Regions from separate parts of the Janthinobacterium rivuli genome, predicted to be linked through region 1. Evidence: predicted binding sites of a transcription regulator. Region 1 holds the regulator's gene; each other region holds the start of a gene.
What was found. The regulator LexA, encoded in region 1, represses DNA repair genes until DNA is damaged. The targets are predictions, from matches to a motif close to ACTGTATNNNNATACAGT.
Positions count from the first base shown of each region.

Region 1 (2,267 bases):
AGCTGTTTCAGCTTTCTTCATTTTAACGGTCAGGTGACGCAACACGGCATCATTGAATTTGAATGCTGTTTCCAACTCGACCAGGGTCTCGTTGTCGCATTCGATGTTCAGGCAGATGTAGTGTGCTTTAGGCAGCTTTTGGATCGAGTAAGCCATTTGACGGCGGCCCCAATCTTCCACGCGGTGAACCGAACCGCCGCGGGTGGTTACGCTGGCTTTGTAGCGTTCGATCATCGCGGGCACTTGCTCGCTTTGGTCCGGATGGACGATAAAGACTATTTCATAATGACGCATGCAAACTCCTTCAGGTCGGATTGATAATCGCCCACCCCGGCGTCAAGACGGGTGTGGGAAGGTCAGCCGAAGATTATAACCGCCTTTTGCAAACGTTTCAATCATTCCTTCCATCAGCGTCCGAAAAGACCGTGCGCCAGCGTGCTTTCCGCCCATGGCCGACTATTTCTTGCGAAATTCGCCGAAAACACGGAAATCCCCTTGCATAGTGGACGATACTGTACAAAAATACAGACTGTTCATATAGACAGCATTTTAGTATGCACCCACCGCTCATGATCAAGCTGACAGCACGACAAGAACAAATCCTGAACCTGATCAAGGACGCGATTGAAAACACGGGCTTTCCTCCCACCCGTGCCGAAATCGCCAATGAACTGGGTTTCAAATCGGCCAATGCGGCCGAAGAGCATTTGCAGGCCCTGGCCCGCAAGGGCGCGATCGAGATTTCGCCCGGTACCTCGCGCGGCATTCGCCTGATCGGCGCGGCCGCCGAAGCGGCGCCCTCGAAAGTGCCGGCGGCCCTGCTGATGTCGCTGCCGCTGATCGGCCGGGTGGCGGCAGGCTCGCCCATCCTGGCGCAGGAAAACCTGGAAGCGAGCTACAACGTCGACCCGGCCCTGTTCTCGGCCAAGCCCGACTTCCTGCTGAAGGTACGCGGCTGGTCCATGCGCGACGCCGGCATCATGGATGGCGATTTACTGGCCGTCAAAAAGGTCGACAGCGCCAAGAACGGCCAGATCGTCGTCGCCCGCATCGGCGACGAAGTCACCGTCAAGCGCTACAAGAAAACGGGTTCCGTCATCGAACTGCTGCCGGAAAACCCGGACTTCAAGGTGATCACCGTATCGCCGGAAGACGAGTTTGCTTTGGAAGGACTGGCCGTCGGACTGATGCGCAGCTGGCATTAAGAGGGAAAGCGCTTGCATCATACCTGCGAGCGCTTAATTCCCCATCCTATTGCGCACATCGGCAAGACTGTCTTACTTGCTTGGCAAAGGACTGGTCACCCATTGCGGCGTGTTCGCGGTACGTGAGCGATTCAGTTCACTCATTTCATTTTCTGTCTGAATTTTTTTATTCTCCGCCAAGAGATACGCCTCTGTTTTGGCGTGCCACTCATCGCGCTGCGCCAAGATATTTTTTGCCAGCTCACGCCCTTCGGCACTCACCCTCGCATAGGCTGCATCCATGCGCAGCTTGGCCTTTTCAAATTCCTGCTCATTCATCAATGCCTCAATAGCAGATGGAATAGCTTTTCCAGGCGGCAAAGAAGCATTCAGGTTACTGACAAAGTTGTTATAGCACGTCATCCAGGCATCAACACTCTCGGCTACATCCCTGATCTGACGCTTGGTTTTGGAGAACTCAGGGATCACCGGAGTGACACACTTGCTCTTACTCAGGGCAACATCCTCGCCAGCATATGCGTTGACATAGTAATCAATATCGCCTTTTCGCGCGACACGGTTAGCCATAAGGGCAAGCGCGGCTTCGGCATTCTTGTTGCCCGCCTTGGATGCCTGCCCAAACCATTGGCCGGCTTGCGCGGCATCAACGCCCACCCCTTCACCATACAGATACATCTCACCCAAATGAAATTGAGCCTCGGCATTCCCAGCCTGAGCCAGCTTCTTGTACAAATCCAAGGCTTGCGGATAAGCCTTGGATTGCAAGAATTTATTCGCATCCGTCAGGTCATCAGCATATACTGCGCAAGAAAATAATAAAAAAACACTCAATACAATTTTTTTCATTCTCACTCTCCAATTAAGAAATAGATACATATGCTTTAATTACACTTAAATGTAATCTTTTTCTCGGAAAAGTGAAACCTTATTCTTCTTTCAATGCTTGCTTGAAGTCACTCAGCAGATCGGCCTCATCCTCGATACCCACCGACACGCGGATCAGCGATTCGGCAATGCCCATGCTGGCGCGGCGCTCGGCGCCCATCTCATAGAAAATCGTGT
Region 1 covers NZ_CP121464.1:5,016,955-5,019,221, forward strand. Annotated here, with positions in the region: gene rpsF (30S ribosomal protein S6) at 1-294, opposite strand, end outside; gene lexA (transcriptional repressor LexA) at 570-1,205, shown strand; gene P9875_RS22755 (tetratricopeptide repeat protein) at 1,278-2,051, opposite strand; gene P9875_RS22760 (cystathionine gamma-synthase family protein) at 2,131-2,267, opposite strand, start outside.

Region 2 (2,267 bases), 1.4 Mb from region 1:
GTTTTCAGATCCTTGACATGCAGCTCGTACTGGCGGAAACCCGTCGTGTCGGTGGTGTAGGCCAGCAACTGTTCGTTCGGGCTGACGCTGAAGGCGCGCACGGCAAAGAATTTGTGGCCTTCGGCCAATTGATTCTGGTCCAGCAGGATTTCTTCAGCCGCCTGCGCATCGTAGGCGCCGCTGGCGCCGACGGGGCGGCGGCAATGGATCGGGTATTGCTTGCCCGCTTCCACGCGCGTGTAATAGTAGAAATTGCCCTGGCGCGCGGGCACGGACAAGTCCACTTCCTGCATGCGGCCCTTGATTTCCGCAGTCACCTTGTCGGCCAGCGGCTGGATCGGCGCCGTGACGGCGGCCGTGTAGGCGTTTTCCGCATTCAGGTAGTCGATGACGGCAGGATCGGTTTTCTTTTGCAGCCAGCGGTAGTCATCCGTGACGACCGTGCCGTGGCGCGTTTCCTGCCAGGCCGTTTTGGCGGCGACAGGTGCGCTGGCGGCTATGGTGGTGGTGTCGGCCAGCGCGGATGGCGCCAAGGTGGACAGCAGCAGGGCCGGCACGATGGATGAGCAGACGGCCAGTCGGCGTAAGACGTGAGGTACTGTGGACAAGGCAACTCCCTAGGTTTCGTTGTTGTGCAGCGATTCTATTCTTGCTAAATAGAAAAGCCAATCATGATTTCAATCAATACCGTCCTGGCGCTTGCGTCCACTGGCATTTGCAGCGATACTGTATATAATTACAGTATCCGACAGCATCCCGCCGCGAGGTGTCCTTGACCGCATCTGCCCCTACATTGCCTGAATCCCGCCGCTGGATAGCCCACCTGGACATGGACGCCTTTTTCGCCTCCGTGGAACTGTTGAAATATCCGGAACTGCGCGGCGAAGCCGTCGTCATCGGCGGCGGGCGCCTGCAGCAGCCCGTGCTGCAGGAAGATGGCACGCGGCAGTTTGCGCGCATGCGCGACTATGTGGGGCGCGGCGTCGTCACCACCTCGACCTATGCGGCGCGCGCGTTTGGCGTGTTTTCCGCCATGGGCATCATGAAGGCGGCCAAGCTGGCGCCCGACAGCATCCTGCTGCCGGCCGATTTCGAGGCTTACCGCGACTATTCGGCCCGCTTCAAGCAGGCCGTGGCCCAGTTGTGCCCCATCATCCAGAACGTGGGCATCGATGAAATCTATGTCGACCTGACCGAATACGGCGAGCAGGCGCCGGCCATGGCGGCGCGCCTGAAGGCGGCCGTGTCCGAGGCGACGGGTCTGTCGTGCTCGATCGGCCTGGCGCCGAACAAATTGCTGGCCAAAATCTGTTCCGACCTGGAAAAACCCGACGGGCTGACCATTTTGTCGCCCGAAGATATCGCCACGCGCGTGTGGCCCTTGCCGGCGAAAAAAATCAACGGCATCGGCCCCAAGGCGACGGCCAAGCTGGAAGCGCTGGGCATTGTCACCATCGGCGAGCTTGCGCAGGCCGACATGGCCATGCTGCGCACGCAGTTTGGCGACCTGTACACGGGCTGGCTGCGCCAGGCGGCGCTGGGCATCGATGAGCGGCCCGTGCAGACGAGCCGGGAAACCAAGTCCGTCAGCCGCGAAACGACGTTCGAGCGCGACTTGCAGGTGGTGCGCGACCGCGCCACCCTGTCGGAAAAGCTGGAAAGCCTGTGCACGCGCGTGGCGGGCGACCTCGACAAACAGTCGCTGGCGGGGCGCACGGTGGGCATCAAGCTGCGCTTCGAGGACTTCAGCACCGTCACGCGCGACATCACCTTGCCCAGCGCCACGGCGGACGCCGCCGCCATCCTGCGCGCCAGCCGCGATTGCTTGCGGCGCGTGCCATTTGAAAAGAAAATCCGCCTGCTGGGCGTGCGCATTTCGACCTTGTCCGATCCGGCCATCGTGACGCGGCAGGCCCCAGCCCAGGCGGAGCTGTTTCCCGCCCTGTAGCGGCATTCCCCACGCATCAACAACACCGCGCCAGTCCGCGCTTTTGACGGCATTCCCGTGTCGAAAGTGTAGAATGGCGTTCCCCTGGCACTACTGAAACAAACGGAAGACAAAAACTATGTGGTTCAAGAATCTTCAGATTTACCGCCTGCCCGCACCATGGGCCTATACGCCAGAACAACTGGAAGAGGCCTTGTCCTCGAACAAATTTACGCCGGCGACCAGCATGGATCTGATGCGCCAGGGCTGGGATACGCCACGCCCGAACGGCGGCCTGGTCCATGTGGTCAACAAGCAGATGCTGATCCTGCTGGGCACG
Region 2 covers NZ_CP121464.1:75,337-77,603, reverse strand. Annotated here, with positions in the region: gene P9875_RS00310 (S9 family peptidase) at 1-608, opposite strand, end outside; gene dinB (DNA polymerase IV) at 830-1,948, shown strand; gene P9875_RS00300 (recombination-associated protein RdgC) at 2,067-2,267, shown strand, end outside.
Region 2: dinB (DNA polymerase IV) is a predicted target of LexA. The motif match lies at 726-743, and genes of this name have one in related genera.

Region 3 (2,267 bases), 820 kb from region 1:
TCTGTTCGCCGCCATAGCCCTGCCAGTTGGTATTGGCGACGAAGCTGACGGTGGTATTGAACGAGGAATCGGGGCTGACGGCGCCCAGGCCCTGTGGATTCAACGGTAAAAAGCCCTGCAGGCGCTGCAGGCCGTAGACGAAGACGGCGCCCACGGTATTGAAAACGATCAGGGCGATGGCATAGCTTTTCCAGCCCATGGCCTTGTCGGCGGGCAGGCCGGACCAGCGGTACAGCAGGTTTTCCAGCTTTTGCAGCCAGCCCAGGCCGCGCACGGGCGCATCGCCGGCCACTTTGGCCATGTACAGGCCCAGCGGATAGCCGGCGGCCAGCAGCACGGCCAGGAAGGCCACCAATAACAGTATCGATTGCGTCGTCATCACAGTTCCTCCGCCTTCAGCAGCGCCACCAGCAGGTACACGAGCAGGCCAGCCGAGACGACGGCGCCCAGCACATAAAACGCGTTCATTTGACGCTCCCTAATTTGTCGCAGGCGACGGCAAAGCCGGCCGCCACGACGAAAAACACGGCAATCAAGCCGAGATACACGAGATCCATTCCCACCCTCACACAGGTTTGTTTTGATAGTGAGCAGATTAGCCAAAAGGGTCTAAAAAATTCGTAAAGACTGGGGAGGTGCATGTAAACAAGATGTAAAAACGGGAGCTTTACCGCATAAAATCCATCACAATTGGCGCAAAACCACGCGCGCGGCGCACTGTTGTTGCCTTGGAGTAGCGCTATTGCTCGCGGGACAAGATAGAATGCGCGAGCGTCCGCACAAGGACGCCAAGCCTGCCGCACTGCCCTCCCCCAGTGACGCTGGACGGGATATACTGTATATTCATACAGTTATCGCCGCCGCTGTCATTGCGCCCGCAGTGCCCTGGCCTGGCGTTCCAACCACTGTCTTTACTTAGCTTGAACACGTATGGCCACTAAAAAACCAGCATCCGACTACAGCGAATCATCCATCCGTGTCCTGAAAGGACTGGAACCCGTCAAGCAGCGCCCGGGGATGTACACCCGCACTGAAAATCCGCTGCACATCATTCAGGAAGTGATCGACAATGCCTCCGACGAGGCGCTGGGCGGTCATTGCACGCATATCGCCGTCACGCAAAACACGGACGGCAGCATCACCGTCGAAGACAATGGCCGCGGCATTCCCGTCGGCCTGCACCCGGAAGAAGGCGTGCCGACGGTGGAAATCGTGTTTACACGGCTGCACGCGGGCGGCAAGTTCGACAAGGGTTCGGGCGGCGCCTACGCGTTCTCGGGCGGTCTGCACGGCGTCGGCGTGTCCGTCACCAATGCGCTGTCGACGCGCCTGGAAATCACCGTCTGGCGCAAGGAAAGCGATGGCAACGGCTTGCACCACATGGTGTTCGCGAATGGCGACGTGATCGAGCCCTTGACTTCCCGCCCCGCCCCGCGCGACGGCAAAAAATCGGGTACGCGCGTCACGGCCTGGCCCGATGCGAAATACTTTGATTCGCCGAACATCTCGCAAACGGAGCTGCAACGGCTGCTGCGCTCGAAAGCCGTGCTGCTGCCGGGCGTGACCGTCACGCTCACCAACGCGAAAACGGGCGACACGCAGACCTGGCAGTACGCGGAAGGCTTGCGCGGCTACCTGACTGAAACGCTGGCGCAGGTATCGAATGGCGAAACCCTGATTCCCCTGTTCGAAGGCGCGCAGTACGCTGGCCCGGATTCGGAAGGCTTTGCCGAAGGCGAAGGCGCGGCCTGGGTGGTCGCGTGGACGGAAGAAGGCGCCATCGTGCGCGAATCGTATGTCAACCTGATCCCCACCTCGAATGGCGGCACGCACGAATCGGGCTTGCGCGACGGCCTGTTCGGCGCCGTGAAAAACTTCGTCGAAATGCATTCGCTGCTGCCGAAAGGCGTCAAATTGCTGCCGGAAGACGTGTTCGCGCGCGCCTCGTTCGTGTTGTCGGCCAAGGTGCTGGACCCGCAATTCCAGGGCCAGATCAAGGAGCGTCTGAATTCGCGCGACGCCGTGCGCCTCGTCTCGACCTTCACCAAGCCGCCGCTGGAACTGTGGCTGAACCAGCACGTCGACTACGGCAAGAAGCTGGCCGATCTCGTGATCAAACAGGCGCAGTCGCGCCAGCGCTCGCTGCAAAAAGTGGAAAAGAAAAAATCCTCAGGCGTCGCCGTCCTTCCCGGCAAGCTGACCGACTGCGAATCGTCGGACATCGCGCGCAATGAACTGTTCCTCGTCGAGGGCGACTCGGCGGGCGG
Region 3 covers NZ_CP121464.1:5,832,130-5,834,396, forward strand. Annotated here, with positions in the region: gene kdpA (potassium-transporting ATPase subunit KdpA) at 1-379, opposite strand, end outside; gene kdpF (K(+)-transporting ATPase subunit F) at 379-468, opposite strand; gene P9875_RS26480 (DNA topoisomerase IV subunit B) at 931-2,267, shown strand, end outside.
Region 3: P9875_RS26480 (DNA topoisomerase IV subunit B) is a predicted target of LexA. The motif match lies at 835-852, and genes of this name have one in related genera.